DNA from 2 places in the Agromyces sp. NPDC056389 genome. Region 2 is predicted to be linked to the other one. Evidence: predicted binding sites of a transcription regulator. Region 2 holds the regulator's gene; the other holds the start of a gene.
The links. Region 2 encodes LexA, which represses DNA repair genes until DNA is damaged. Its sites were predicted from a motif close to TCGAACANNTGTTCGA; they were not measured.

Region 1 (7,237 bases), on a different contig from region 2:
CGGCGTTCGATCGCTCGATCGACGCGTGCGTCGTCGCTACAGCGCGGCGTGCGCCCCGCCGGAACGGGCCCTGACGAGCATCTTCGTGAGCCGCACGCTGGCGGCGATCACCAGCGTGGCGCACACGGCGCCGATGCCCATGGTGAGGCCGGCGTGCAGCACGTCGGGGTGCTCACGGGTGAGCGTCGGGTGCGTCGCGAGTTCGCTCTCGAAACCGGCTGCGAAGCCGATCATGAACAACCAGCTCGCGACGATCGTCGTCGCGAGGAACGGTGGGATTCTCCTCATGTCACCTCCTTTGGCGTGACCTGCCAGTATAGCCCAACCCTCAAGAAAATGCCTGAACCGGGCCGGTTTCGAAACGCCGCGGTGCGTCGAAGGCAGCCGAAGTGACTTCCCCTGGGGGGTGGGCTATGGTCATCGGAAGCCCGCCAGCTGATGAAGGGAAGCGAGCCCGTATGTCCGAGAAGAACGCACGCGGAAACACCGCCAAGAAGCAGGCCCAGCTCTCGTTGAAAGAGAAGCGAGCACTGAAGCGCGAGAAGGCCGAAGACGGCATCATCAAGCCGCGCAAGCGCTGACGCCGAGGCGGCCGGGCGCGACCAGCCAGGCGTTCGGCCGCCGACTCGGGTCGCGGGCTCAGGCCCGCACCGGTGCGGAGTCAGACCCGCTCGAGCAGCACCATGACCTCGAAGTGCGTCGTCTGCGGGAACATGTCGAAGACCCGACCGCGCACCGGCCGCAGCGACGGCATCGCTTCGAGGTCGCGCGCGAGCGAGGCCGCGTTGCAGCTCGAATAGAGCACGTGACGAACAGCGGATGCCTCGAGCCATCCGCTCAGCTCGCGGCCGATGCCCCGCCGGGGCGGGTTCACGATCACGAGATCGGGAGCCGTCTCGGCGCCCAGGGCGAAGGCGGTGGCGTCGCCGGCCTCGAACCGCACGCGTGAGAGCGCGGCATCCGTTCGACTGAGTTCTGCGCTGGCCACGGCCTCGACGCTCGTCTCGATTCCGGTGACGGATGCCGCGGCATCCGCGATGTGCAGGGCGAAGCCGCCGACGCCCGAGTAGAGGTCCCAGGCCGAATCGGGGGCGAGCGCGCGCACCCAGTCGCGCGCCTCGACGTAGAGCGCCTCGGCGATCTCGGTATTCGTCTGGAAGAAGCTCTGCGGACGCAGGTGCATCGTGACGTCGCCGAGACGCATGGGCAGCGTCGAGGCCTCGGTGAAGACGATCTCGTGCTCGCCTTCGAGCACGGCCTTGTGTTCGGGCAGCACGTTCGCGGTGACCACGCGGGCGTTCGGCAGCTCGGCGAGGAGCCACGGCAAGTGCTTGCGGATGCGGCCGACCGGCTCGGTCGAGCGCACGACGAAGCGGATCATGAGCTCGCCGTCGGGGGACTCGGTGAGGATCAGGTGCTTGAGCTCGCCCGTGCGGCTCGGCACGTCGTACGGCGTGAGCCCGGCCCGGGTGATGAACGCGGCGATCACCGGGAACGCCGCCCGGTGGCCGGGGGAGCAGATGCCGCAGGCCTCGAGGTCGATGCCGTGGCCGTCGGCGTCGAGGATGCCGATCGTCGGCGCCGCCGTCGTGCCGCCGATCACCATCTTCGCCTTGTTGCGGTAGCCGTCTTCGCGGCTGCCGATCGGCGCCAGCCAGTCGAGGCCGTCGTGCGCCTGCAGGAGTTCTTCGGCGTGACGCTGCTTGTCGGCGAGCTGCCTCTCGTAGGGCTGCCCCATGAGCGAGCACGAGGTGCAGCGCCCGGCGTCGAAGTAGGAGCAGTCCACGGGTTCCAGCGTAGGCGCGGATACGGTGGTCGGGTGAGCAGCGCCGACAGCCCCGACCGCCCCGGCACACCTGGTGCGCTCGTGCGCGTTCGCGCGACGAAGTGGGGCGGCCTGCCGCACTGGGAGTTCGACGGGCGCTGGCTCGGCAATGACGTGCACGGCGACTGGGTCGGGTTCCCGGCCGGCACCGCCTTCGCTCGACCCGGGAATGCGTTCACGGCGACGTGGGACTCGGTGTCGTGCTTCCCGCGAGCGGGCTGGGCGGCCGGGTTCAATGCGGGGCATCCGCGCGGGCTCGGCACCTACGTCGACCTCGCGACGGTTCCCGCCTGGCGAGCGGATGACTCGGGCGCGGCGGAGCTGACGGGCTCGACGGGGTCGACGGGGTCGACCGTCTGGACGGTCTCGTACGTGGATCTCGATCTCGATGTCGTCGAGCGCGAGGGTGCGCCGGCGTTCATCGACGATGAAGACGAGTTCGCCGAGCATGCGGTGGAGTTCGGGTACCCGGCGGAGCTGGTGGCGCGGGTGCGTGCCGATGCTGACGCCGTGCTCGGGGCCGTGCGGCGGCGCGAGGCGCCGTTCGATGGGGCGACGGCGGCGGGGTGGCTCGAGGAGTTGGTCCGACTCGACGGGGCGATCGAGGGTGAGCGCGATGCGTGACGAAGAGAATCTCGGAATCGAGATCGGAGAGCTGCGACGAGCCATCGGCCACGTGCTCGACCATGTCGAGGACCAGCACGGCAGCGTGGTCGCGATCCCGGCTGACTACTTCTGGTCGGTTCCTGCCCCGGAGATCTACGATGTGCGGGCCTCGCCGGACTTGACCATCGGACAGCTGTCGGAATCATGGGACAACGTGAAGAAGGAGCGCGAGGGCGGCGGTGACGACACGATCTCGTTCGCCCTGGTATGGCTCGGCGACGTCTTGAAAGCGATCGGCCACCACGCGGGCGGGTGACGGGTGGCTGGAAGGCGTACGCGGCCGTCGAAAGTATCTCCGACTCTGGAGCGCAATGCTGTCAAATTCATTCGAACACACCTTCCATTTCTGACCTGTTCCACGGTAAAATGGGGCATGCCCGCCGCGACCGCCGCACTCACCGAGTTGCGGTCGGCGTGCGCCGAGGCCGACGCCACCTGGGCGAACGCGTTGCAGGGCGATTCGGTCGAAACGCAACATGACGTTCGTGTCATGAGCGGAGACGGCCTGGTCCGGGTGACGGAATCGCTGGCGGAACTCGAACGTCGCGTGCAGGCGTTGCAGGCCAAGTGCGCCGCTGAACTCTCGAGGCGAGCGAGCATGGGCGGTGATGACGATGTCGTGCGCCGACACGGCTATGCCTCGCCCGCGCGCCTGATCGCGTCGGTCGCCGGCAGCAGATTCAGCGACGCGGCCAAGCTCGTGGCGGTGGGGGAGGCGACTGCGTCGCGCTCCTCGTTCACCGGTGAGGCGCTGCCGGCGCGGCATCCGCATCTGGCTGCCGGTCTGGAGGCCGGCTCGCTGTGCGTCGATGCCGCCGAGACGATTCGTCGGTTCCTCGATGGCATCGCGGTCCGTGCCGACCGAACCGAGCTGGGTGACGCCGAGCGCTTTCTCGTCGAGCGGGCTCCGCTGGTCGGCGTCGACGGACTCGTTCGGCTCATCAAGCAACTCCAGGCGCGACTCGACCCCGACGGCGTGAAGCCGCGCGAAGACGAGCTGCGTTCGCAGCGAGGCTTGCGCATCTGGGAGGATCGCGCCGGCATGATTCAGCTGCAGGGCGCGTTCGACCCGGCGAACGGGGCTCCGATCAAGCTCGCCGTCGAGGCGCTCGTCGGTGCAGAGCTGCACCGGGCACGTGATGCGAAGCGGGGCTTCGGTGCATCGGCCGAATGCGGGGCTGCCCACGCCGCGGGTGTGCCCGATGAGATCGGCAAGCCCGAGGGGATCGGCGAGACCGATGAGATCTTCGGCGAGCAGCGCTCGATCGCCCAGATGAACGCCGACGCGCTCGCCGACATCGCTCGCCTCTCGCTCGGGACGAAGCAGGCGCCCGCGGCGCTCAGGCAGGCCACGGTGGTCGCGCGCATCGACACCGACTCGCTCGTTTCCGGTCGAGGCCACGCCACGATCGACGGCATCGATCAGCCGGTCTCGGTCGCGACCGTGCGCGAGCTGGCGATGTCGGCGGGCATCAGCCCGCTCCTGCTCGACCATCGTTCCGAGCCGCTCCGGCTCGGCCGTGCAGCCCGACTCTTCACAGCGGCGCAGAAGCTCGCACTCGTCGAGCGCGACGGTGGCTGCGCCTGGCCGGCGTGCAACCGGCCGCCCTCGCACACGCAGGCACACCACATCAGATGGTGGAAGCGTCATCGAGGCCGCACCGATGTGAGCAACGGCATCATGTTGTGCTCGCACCACCATCACCGCGTCCATGACGACGGGTGGGTCATCACCGTGCGCGACGCGCAGACATGGTTCACTCCTCCGGTGCATCTCGATCCGCAGCAGCGACCACGCCCGGGCAATCGGCGACTGCCGTCGATGCGGCTGGGGAGTATCGGAGCGGTGGCTCGGGCCGCAGCGGCCTGACTGCGATGCGGCCCGACCTCAGGCTCCGGCGGCCTCGGCGGCCCCCGGCTCGAAGCGGTAGCCCATGCCCGGTTCCGTCAGGAAGAACCGCGGCTCCGACGGCGTCGGCTCGAGCTTGCGCCGCAGCTGGGCGACGTAGAGCCGCAGGTACCCGGCATCGTTCGCGTGGAACGGCCCCCACACCTCGCTCAGCAGCATCTGCCGGGTGAGGAGCTTGCCCGGGTTCTTGAGGAACAGCTCGAGCAGGCGCCACTCGGTCGGCGTCAGGCGAACGGATGTCGCGTGGCACGAGGCATCCGTCGACCTGATGGTCTTCGCGGCGAGGTCGACGGCGAGTGCGCCGATCGCGTAGGCCGCGGCATCCGCTTCGCCGCTCGTCGACCGGGCCCGAGCGCGGATGCGGGCGAGCAGCTCGTCCATGGCGAAGGGCTTCGTCACGTAGTCGTCGGCGCCGGCGTCGAGGGCGTCGACCTTCTCGGCCGAATCGGTGCGGCCCGAGAGCACGAGGATCGGCACCTTCGACCACGCGCGCACCGCTCGGATGACGTCGATGCCGTCGACCTTCGGCATGCCGAGGTCGAGCAGGATCAGGTCGGGATGCGCGTTCGCGGCCAGGTCGATCGCCTCGGCGCCGTCGCGAGCGGCGACGACCTCGTAGCCGCGCGCCGCGAGCGTGATGCGCAGCGCGCGCTGCAACTGGTCGTCGTCGTCGGCGAGGAGGATCCTCATCGCACCTCCTCGGTGGTCGTGGTCGTGGTCGTCGTCGGCGGCGGCGGCGGCGGTGTCGTGGCGGACGGCAGGGTGACGACCATGGTCAGGCCGCCGCCGGGAGTGTCCTCGACCTCCAGTGTGCCGTCCATCCCCTCGACGAAGCCCTTCGACAAGGCGAGGCCGAGCCCGAGACCGGTGTCGTTGTCGGTGTCGCCGAGGCGCTGGAACGGCGTGAACACCTCGTCGCGGCGCTCGGCGGGGATGCCGGGGCCGCGGTCGACGACACGCAGTTCGGTGCGGCCCTGGAACGAGCTCGCCGCGAGGCGCACGCGCTCGCCGTCGGGGCCGTGGCGCACGGCGTTCGCGAGCAGGTTCACCACGACGCGCTGCAGCAGCACGCCGTCGGCGAGCACGGGATCGAGTTCGTCGGCGAGGTCGAGCTCGACGTCGCCGGGCCCGAGGGCGAGCTCGTCGAGGGCCGGGAGGACGACGTCGGCGACCTCGGTCGGAGCGAGGGTGACGGCGAGTGCCCCGGCCTGCACCCGACTCACGTCGAGCAGGTTGGTGACGAGCTCGGCGAGGGCGTCGAGGCTCTCGGAGGCCGTCGCGAGCAGTTCGTCGCGCTCGGCGGCGGGCAGCTCGACCTCGCGGGAGCGCAGGGCGCTGATCGCGGCCGACGCCGAGGTGAGCGGGCGTCGTAGGTCGTGCCCGACGGCGGCGAGCAGGGCCGAGCGCACGCGGTCGGTCTCGACGAGGGCGTTGGCCGCAGAGGCCGCGGTCGCGAGCGCGCCGTGCTCGATCGCGGCATCCATCTGGGCGGCGATGACCTGCAGCAGGCGGCGTTCGGATGCCTCGAGGTCCTGACCGTGCAGTTCGAGCACGCCGCGGCTGCCAATGGGGATCTCGGTCACCCGGTCGTCGCGGCTCGGCTCACCATCGGCGACCCGGGGCTCGCCGTCGATCAGCAGGCGCACGCCGGTGAGGCCGAACGCCTCGCGCGTGCGGGTGACCATCGCCTGCAGGGCGTCTTCACCGCGGAGCACGCTGCCCGCGAGCGTCGCGAGCAGCTGGGATTCGGCGGCCGCACGGCGGGCGATGCGAGTACGGCGCGCGGCCTGGTCGACGACATAGCTCACGAGCAGTGCGTTGGCGACGTAGAACACGAGGGCGAGCAGCTGTCTCGGGTCGCTGATCGTGAGTGTGTACGTCGGCTGGACGAAGAGGAAGTTGAGCGTGAGGCCCGAGAGCACCGCGGCGAAGAGGCCCGGCCACATGCCGCCGATCAGGGCGACGACGATGACGAGCAACTGGTACGCGAGCACGTCGCTCGTGATCGACGTCTCGGTGTGGAAGGTGACGAGCAGCCAACTGAGCAGCGGCCCGGCGATGAGCGCGACGGCGAAGCCGACGATGAGGCGCCGGCGGCTGAGCGCCCCGCCGAGCTTCGGGAGCGAGAAGCCCGAGCCGGCCGCCGCGTGCGTGACGATGTGCACGTCGATGTCGCCCGATTCGCGAATGACGGTCGCGCCGATGCCGGGGCCCGTGAACGCCGCAGCGAGCCGCGAGCGGCGGCTGACGCCGATCACGAGCTGCGTGGCGTTCGCCGCCCTCGCGAAGTCGACGAGCGCGCGCGGCACGTCTTCGCCGACGACCTGGTGGAACGTGCCGCCGAGCTGCTCGACGAGGGTGCGCTGGCGATCGAGTGCTCCCGGATGCCTCGCCCGCATGCCGTCGGGGTTCGTGACGTGCACCGCGATGAGCTCGCCGCCCGACGACCGCGAGGCGATGCGCGCACCGCGGCGCAGCAGGGTCTCGCCCTCGGGGCCGCCGGTGAGGGCGACGACGACGCGCTCTCTCGCCTCCCACTTGCGGTCGATGCCGTGCTCGACGCGGTAGGCCTTCAGGGCCGAGTCGACCTCGTCGGCCAGCCAGAGCAGCGCGAGTTCGCGGAGCGCCGTGAGGTTGCCGAGCCGGAAGTAGTTCGAGAGCGCGGCGTCGATGCGTTCGGCCGGATAGACGAGACCGCCCGCGAGGCGATCGCGGAGCGCCTGCGGGGCGAGGTCGACGACCTCGATCTGGTCGGCGGCCCGCAGCACGGCGTCGGGGATGGTCTCGCGCTGGGCCACCCCCGTGATCTGCTGCACGACGTCGCCGAGCGATTCGAT
Region 2 (7,237 bases):
CGTTCGCCGACCAGAAGGTCGGCCAGGTGGCCGTGCTCGGTCGCGGTCTCGCCGAGGGGCGCGACTCGATCGAGGGCGAGCTCGCGGAGGCATCCGCCGCCCTCGCCGACCGCGACGCAGCGCCCGGCGTGCGCGTGCCGTCGGTGCGCGAACGCCTCGCGGGGCTCGCCGAACAGGACTTCGCCCGCGTGGGCTACGACGAGCGCGTCGCGGCGCAGGAGTCGCTGGGCCTGCCCGAGCTGCCGACGACCACGATCGGCTCGTTCCCGCAGACGGCCGAGATCCGTCGCGCACGTGCCCGTCTCGTCAAGGGAGAGCTGCCCGTCGACGACTACGCGGCGCTCATGCGCGCCGAGATCGAGCGCGTCGTCCGGTTGCAGGAGGAGCTGGGCCTCGACGTGCTCGTGCACGGCGAGCCCGAGCGCAACGACATGGTGCAGTACTTCGCCGAGCTGCTCGACGGCTTCGCGGTCACGAAGCACGGCTGGGTGCAGTCGTACGGGTCGCGCTGCACGCGGCCGTCGATCCTCTGGGGAGACGTCTCACGGCCGGCGCCGATGACCGTCGAGTGGTCGAGCTACGCGCAGTCGCTCACCGAGCAGCACATGAAGGGCATGCTCACCGGCCCGGTCACGATCCTCGCCTGGTCGTTCGTGCGCGACGACCAGCCGCTCGGCGACACGGCGCGACAGGTGGCCCTCGCCCTCCGCGACGAGATCACCGACCTCGAGTCCGCCGGCATCCGCATCATCCAGGTCGACGAACCCGCGCTGCGCGAGCTGCTCCCGCTGAAGCTCGCCGACCAGGCCGCGTACCTCGACTGGTCGGTCGGCTCCTTCCGCCTCGCGACGGGCGGCGCCGTACCCGGCACGCAGGTGCACACGCACCTCTGCTACTCCGAGTTCGGCGTCGTGATCGACGCGATCAGGAACCTCGACGCCGACGTCACCTCGATCGAGGCGGCCCGCAGTCGCATGGAGGTCGTCGACGACCTCGAGACGAGCGGCTTCGACCACGGCATCGGCCCGGGCGTCTACGACATCCACTCGCCGCGCGTGCCCGGCGTCGCCGAGGTGCAGGCGCTGCTCGAGCGCGCAGCGGGCGCGATCCCCGCGACGCGGCTCTGGGTCAACCCCGACTGCGGCCTGAAGACCCGCGGCTACGACGAGACCGTCGAGTCGCTGCGGCACATCGTCGAGGCGACCGCGGCCGTGCGGGCGGAGCGCGCCGCCCCGGTGCTCGCCGGGTAGCAGGCACCGAACGGATGTCGCGGCTCGCGGCATCCGTTCCAGCAACCGAGCGGATGTCGCGGCTCGCGGCATCCGTTCCAGCAACCGAGCGGATGTCGCGGCTCGCGGCATCCGCTCGGCTCCTGCCGGGGTGATGCACAGGCGCGGCACGTACCGTCGAGGCATGCAACTCGCGGTCCACGAATCAGGCGGGGGCGCGCGCACCGCGATCCTCATCCACGGCATCATGTCGGACTCTCGCGCCTGGCATCGCGTCACCGCAGAGCTCGAAGCCCAGGGCTTCCGCGTGCTCGCGGTCGACCTCGCCGGCCACGGCCGCAGCCCGCGCGCACTGCGCTACTCGCCCGCAGCCTGGGCCGGCGACGTCGTCGAGACGCTCGAACCGTTGCTCGACGGACCGCCCGACATCGTCATGGGGCACTCGCTCGGCGGCCTCGTCGCGAGCCTCGTCGCCGACCGGCTCGCACCTCGGGCAGCGATCTACATCGACCCGGCCTTCTCGTTTCCGAAGGGCGTCAAGGGCTGGGCGTTCAAGGCGTTCTTCGCCGTCGCACCGCGGCCCCGGCGTTCGGCGCTCGTGCGCATGAACCCGAAGTGGAGCGCCGTCGACGTCGACATCGAACTCGCGACACTGCGCGACTGGGACAAGCGCACGATCCTCGGCTTCACCGACACGCGGCCGCTCGTGCCGCCGGCCCGTCTCGTGGCGCCGACGCTCGTGGTGCTCGCCGAGAAGAGCCTGCTCATCACGGCGAAGGTCGCCCGTCAGCTGCGTCACCAGGGCATGACCGTCGAGACGGTGCAGGGCACCGGGCACACCGTCTTCCGCGACGATCACGCCGGATTCATGGACGCCGTGTTCGGGTGGCTTCGCGATCTTGCGCCGACGGCGCCGGAACCGGTGCCGGCCGGAGCTCGTACCGCCGCGTAGCGCGCGGCATCCGCTGCTGCGGCGACGCTCGTCAGACCGAGCGCAGCACGGCGACGATCTTGCCGAGCACCTCGGCGTGGTCGCCGACGATCGGCTCGAACGCGCTGTTGCGGGGGAGCAGCCACGTGTGCCCGTCGCGCTGACGGAAGACCTTGACGGTGGCTTCGCCGTCGAGCATCGCCGCGACGATCTCGCCGTTCTCGGCGGTGCGCTGCGATCGCACGACGACCCAGTCGCCGTCGCAGATGGCCGCGTCGATCATCGAGTCGCCGACGACCTTCAACATGAAGAGCTCACCCTTGCCGACGAGCTGGCGGGGGAGCGGGAAGACCTCGTCGACCTGCTGCTCCGCGGTGATCGGGACACCCGCCGCGATGCGCCCGACGAGCGGCACCATCGCCGCGTCGCCGACGGGTGTGGGATCGGACTGCGTGATCGGGCGGTCGGTCACGCCCGGCAGCTCGATGAGCACTTCGAGGGCGCGAGGGCGGTTGGGGTCGCGCCGGAGGTACCCGGCGAGTTCGAGCTGGTTGAGCTGGTGGGTCACGCTCGACAGCGAGGAGAGCCCGACCGCGTCGCCGATCTCGCGCATGCTCGGCGGGTAGCCGCGGCTCGAGACCGAGCGCTGGATCATCTCGAGGATGGCGATCTGCTTCGCGCTCAGACTCTTGCGGCGGCGAGGCCTGCCCGCTGCCTGCACGTCGTCGATGTCGGTGCTCAACGTCTCCGCCCCTCGTAGCGGCCAAGCGGCCGGATGTCGGTGGTGTCTGGTCGACTGTCTTCCAGACATTCGAAACTGTATCCGCCTCGCGTGCGTGCGGCAAACATCTGTTCGAGTGTGTCGGAGATCCGGTCGCCCGGGTTTCCGGAGTTTCATCCTTGCAATGTTCGAAATTCGAATGTATGTTCGGAACAGAGTTTCGCATCCGGCTCTCCGGCCGAGGGCCGGATGCGACTCCTACAGGAGGTGTGACATGAGCGCAGCGATCGCAACGACCGGCTTCCAGCCCTCGCGGGCCCTCCCGCGCGAGCCGGCGGCGCAGGTGCAGACCACAGTGGTGCGCACCCGACTTCGTCTGACCCGCCGCGGTCGCGTCGTCTTCACCGGCCTCGCGGCGCTTCCGCTCGTGATCTGGGCGTTCGTCCTCGTGCTCGGGTCGGGTGCCGCCGCCGCCGACGTCGACTCCGCCGGCGCGACCTTCGAGTACGTCACCGTCGGTCAGGGCGACTCGCTGTGGGCGATCGCCGAGACGATCGACCCGAGCGGCGACGTGCGCGAGGTCATCGCCGAGATCGTTCGGCTCAACGGCCTCGACGACGCGGTCGTCGAACCCGGGCAGCGTCTCGCGCTGCCGCTCGCTCCCTGACGCTCGCCGAAACACGGCAGCGGGCCTCGTTAGGCTTGCAGGGTGACGAGTCTCGAAGACCTCCCCATCCGCGACGACCTCCGTGGTCGCACCCCGTACGGGGCGCCGCAGCAAGCAGTGCCGGTCGCACTCAACGTCAACGAGAACACGCATCCGATTCCCGAGGCCGTCGCGCACGACATCGTCGCCCGCGTCGCGGCCGCGATCATGACGCTGAATCGCTACCCCGACCGCGAGTTCACCGCCCTGCGACGAGCCCTCGCCGACTATCTCGGGCACAGCCTCGACCCTGCGCAGATCTGGGCGGCGAACGGTTCCAACGAGGTGCTGCAGCACATCATGCAGGCCTACGGCGGGCCGGGTCGCTCCGTGCTGGGCTTCGCGCCGACCTATTCCATGTACGGCCTGCTCGCCTCGGGGACCGGCACCGAATGGGTCACGGCAGGCCGCGATGAGGAGTTCGAACTCAGCCCCGCGACGGCCGTGGCCGCAGTGCGCGAGCACGACCCCGACATCGTGCTGCTCTGCGCACCGAACAATCCCACGGGTACTCCGCTCTCGATCGAGACGATCGAGGCCGTGGCCGACGCGGCACGCGGCATCGTCGTCGTCGATGAGGCGTACTTCGAGTTCGCCGACCCCGGTACGCCGAGCGCGCTCACCCTGCTCGAGGGGCGACCGCGCCTCCTCGTCTCGCGCACGATGAGCAAGGCCTTCGCCTTCGCAGGCGCCCGCGTCGGCTACCTCGCCGGAGACCCCGCGGCGATCGACGCGCTCCGACTCGTGCGCCTGCCCTATCACCTCTCGGCGCTGACGCAGGCGGCGGCCCTCGGTGCACTCGCCCACTCGGCCGAGATGCTCGCCATGGTCGACGAGATCCGCGGGCAGCGCGAGCGCATCTCCGACGAGCTCGCCCGGCTCGGCTTCCACCCCTACCGCAGCGGCTCGAACTTCGTGCTGTTCGGCGGCGTCGACGACCCGCGTGCCGTGTTCGAGCAGCTGCTCGCCCGCGGCATCCTGATCCGGGAGATCGGCATCCCCGGCCACCTGCGGGTCACGGCCGGCACCGAAGCGGAGACCACGGCCTTCCTCGAAGCGATCGCCGTATCCGCCCCGAATAGGATTGCCTCATGACCGCATCGAGCCCTTCGCGCACTGCCCGGGTGCAGCGCGAGACGAGCGAATCCAGCATCGACCTCTCGATCGACCTCGACGGCACCGGGTCGAGCGACATCGAGACCGGGGTCCCGTTCTACGACCACCTGCTCACGGCGTTCGCGAAGCACTCGCTGACCGACCTCACGGTCAGGGCGAGCGGCGACCTCGAGATCGACGTGCACCACACGGTCGAAGACGTCGGCATCGTGCTGGGGCAGGCCATCAAGCAGGCACTCGGCGACAAGCGCGGCATCTCCCGTTACGGCGACGCCCTCGTGCCGCTCGATGAGGCGCTCGCGCAGGCGGTCGTCGACATCTCGGGCCGGCCGTTCCTCGTGCACACGGGCGAGCCCGTCGGGTTCGAGTACCACCTCATCGGCGGCCACTTCACGGGTTCGATGGTGCGGCACGTCTTCGAGGCGATCGCGTACAACGCGGCGCTCACCGTGCACGTGACCGTGCTCGGCGGCCGCGACCCGCACCACATCGCCGAAGCGGAGTTCAAGGCGTTCGCGCGGGCGTTCCGCCAGGCGAAGGCATTCGACCCGCTCGTGTCGGGCGTGCCGTCGACCAAGGGTGCACTGTGACGCGCACCCGACGCGTCGTCGTGCTCGACTACGGTTCGGGCAACGTGCACTCGGCCGCGAAAGCGCTCGAGCACGCCGGGGCCGAGGTCACCGTGACCGCCGACCGCACGGCGGCCCTCGAGGCCGACGGGCTCCTCGTGCCCGGGGTCGGTGCGTTCAAGGCCGTCATGGACCAGCTGCACGCGGTGCGCGGCGGCGAGATCATCGATCGCCGCCTTGCGGGCGGTCGCCCGGTGCTCGGCATCTGCGTGGGCATGCAGGTGCTCTTCGAGCGCGGCGTCGAGCGCGGCGTCGACACCGAGGGACTCGGCGAATGGCCGGGAACCGTCACCGAGCTGCCCGCTCCGGTGCTGCCGCACATGGGCTGGAACACCGTCGAAGCGGGTGAAGGTTCCTCGCTCTTCGCCGGCATCGAAGACGAGCGGTTCTACTTCGTGCACTCCTTCGCCGCGCAGGAGTGGCTGCTCGACGTCGAGCCGCCCTTCCCCGCGCCGACCCTGACCTGGGCCGAGCACGGCGGCCGGTTCCTCGCAGCGGTCGAGAACGGCCCGCTGACGGCGACCCAGTTCCACCCCGAGAAGTCGGCTGAGGCGGGCATCCGCCTGCTCGCCAACTGGATCGGGACCCTCGGCTGAGCCGTTCGGCCATGACGTGCTCGGCACCGACATGGTCGAATCGGGACCCTCGGCTGAGCCGTTCGGCGTCACGTGCAGTCGGCTCCGACACGGTCGGACTAGGATGCTGTGACTGTGCCGACTCGCAAGGCGCGACCGCGATGACTAGGACAGTGAATGAGTGAATTCAACAAGACCCCCCGCCTCGTGCTGCTCCCGGCGGTCGATGTCGCCGGCGGCAAGGCGGTGCGCCTGACCAAGGGCGAAGCCGGCACCGAGACGAGCTACGGCGACCCCGTCGATGCTGCGGTGGAGTGGGCCGACCAGGGCGCCGAGTGGATCCACCTCGTCGACCTCGACGCCGCGTTCGGACGCGGCTCGAACGCGAGCGTGCTGAAGAAGACCATCCGCCAGGTCCGCGGCGTCAACGTCGAGCTCTCCGGCGGCATCCGCGACGACGAGTCGCTCGAGCACGCCCTCGAGATCGGCGCCAAGCGCATCAACCTCGGCACGGCGGCGCTCGAGAACCCCGAGTGGGCGGCCTCCGTCATCGCGCAGTACGGCGAGGCGATCGCGGTCGGGCTCGACGTGCGCGGCACCACCCTCGCGGCCCGCGGCTGGACGCAGGACGGCGGAGACCTCTGGCAGGTCATGGAGCGCCTCGAAGAGGCCGGCGCCGCACGCTACGTCGTCACCGACGTCACGAAGGACGGCACGCTGCAGGGCCCCAACCTCGACCTGCTCCGCCAGGTCATGGAGCGTACGCACCGTCCGGTGGTCGCATCGGGCGGCATCTCGAGCCTCGACGACATCGTGGCGCTCCGCGAACTCGTGCCGCTCGGCCTCGAGGGAACGATCGTGGGCAAGGCGCTGTACGCGGGCGCCTTCACCCTGGTCGAGGCATTGGACGTCGCTTCGCAGTGAGCGCTGACGAGTGAGCGATGACGTGGGCGAGGGCCACCCCGCCGTCGACGCATCGGCGGCGGCCGCCGACTCCGCCGGAGTGCCGTGGGCCGGGCGTTCGTTCCAGCCCAACACGCACGCCTCCGACGACGGCCGGGCGCCCGCCGCGCTCGTCGCCGCGCTCGATGCCTTCCGTTCCGGCGCTGCCGGACCGGCGCCCGTCGTCGCGGAGTTCGCGCGCTCCCGCCTGCTGATCCCGCTCCTGGCCGAACTCGGCGACGGGGGCTCCGAGGTCGGCGCCCACGGGCTCGCGGTCGACAAGAGCCAGGAGCTCTCGATCGTGACGGTGCAGGGGCCCGACGGACGCAAGGTGCTACCGGTCTTCGCCTCGGTCGAGGCGATGTCGCGGTGGAATCCGCTCGCGAGG

Region 1: ACFCVM_RS12895 (DUF222 domain-containing protein) is a predicted target of LexA. The motif match lies at 2,819-2,834, and genes of this name have one in related genera.

What each region holds. Positions count from the first base shown of each region.
Region 1 covers NZ_JBHJPN010000001.1:2,750,922-2,758,158, forward strand. Annotated here, with positions in the region: gene ACFCVM_RS12870 (hypothetical protein) at 37-288, opposite strand; gene ACFCVM_RS12875 (hypothetical protein) at 459-581, shown strand; gene rlmC (23S rRNA (uracil(747)-C(5))-methyltransferase RlmC) at 662-1,786, opposite strand; gene ACFCVM_RS12885 (DUF402 domain-containing protein) at 1,820-2,449, shown strand; gene ACFCVM_RS12890 (hypothetical protein) at 2,442-2,747, shown strand; gene ACFCVM_RS12895 (DUF222 domain-containing protein) at 2,865-4,361, shown strand; gene ACFCVM_RS12900 (response regulator) at 4,380-5,090, opposite strand; gene ACFCVM_RS12905 (ATP-binding protein) at 5,087-7,237, opposite strand, start outside.
Region 2 covers NZ_JBHJPN010000002.1:28,122-35,358, reverse strand. Annotated here, with positions in the region: gene metE (5-methyltetrahydropteroyltriglutamate--homocysteine S-methyltransferase) at 1-1,250, shown strand, start outside; gene ACFCVM_RS13095 (alpha/beta fold hydrolase) at 1,414-2,181, shown strand; gene lexA (transcriptional repressor LexA) at 2,213-2,890, opposite strand; gene ACFCVM_RS13085 (LysM peptidoglycan-binding domain-containing protein) at 3,156-3,548, shown strand; gene ACFCVM_RS13080 (histidinol-phosphate transaminase) at 3,591-4,682, shown strand; gene hisB (imidazoleglycerol-phosphate dehydratase HisB) at 4,679-5,293, shown strand; gene hisH (imidazole glycerol phosphate synthase subunit HisH) at 5,290-5,928, shown strand; gene priA (bifunctional 1-(5-phosphoribosyl)-5-((5-phosphoribosylamino)methylideneamino)imidazole-4-carboxamide isomerase/phosphoribosylanthranilate isomerase PriA) at 6,085-6,831, shown strand; gene ACFCVM_RS13060 (SseB family protein) at 6,842-7,237, shown strand, end outside.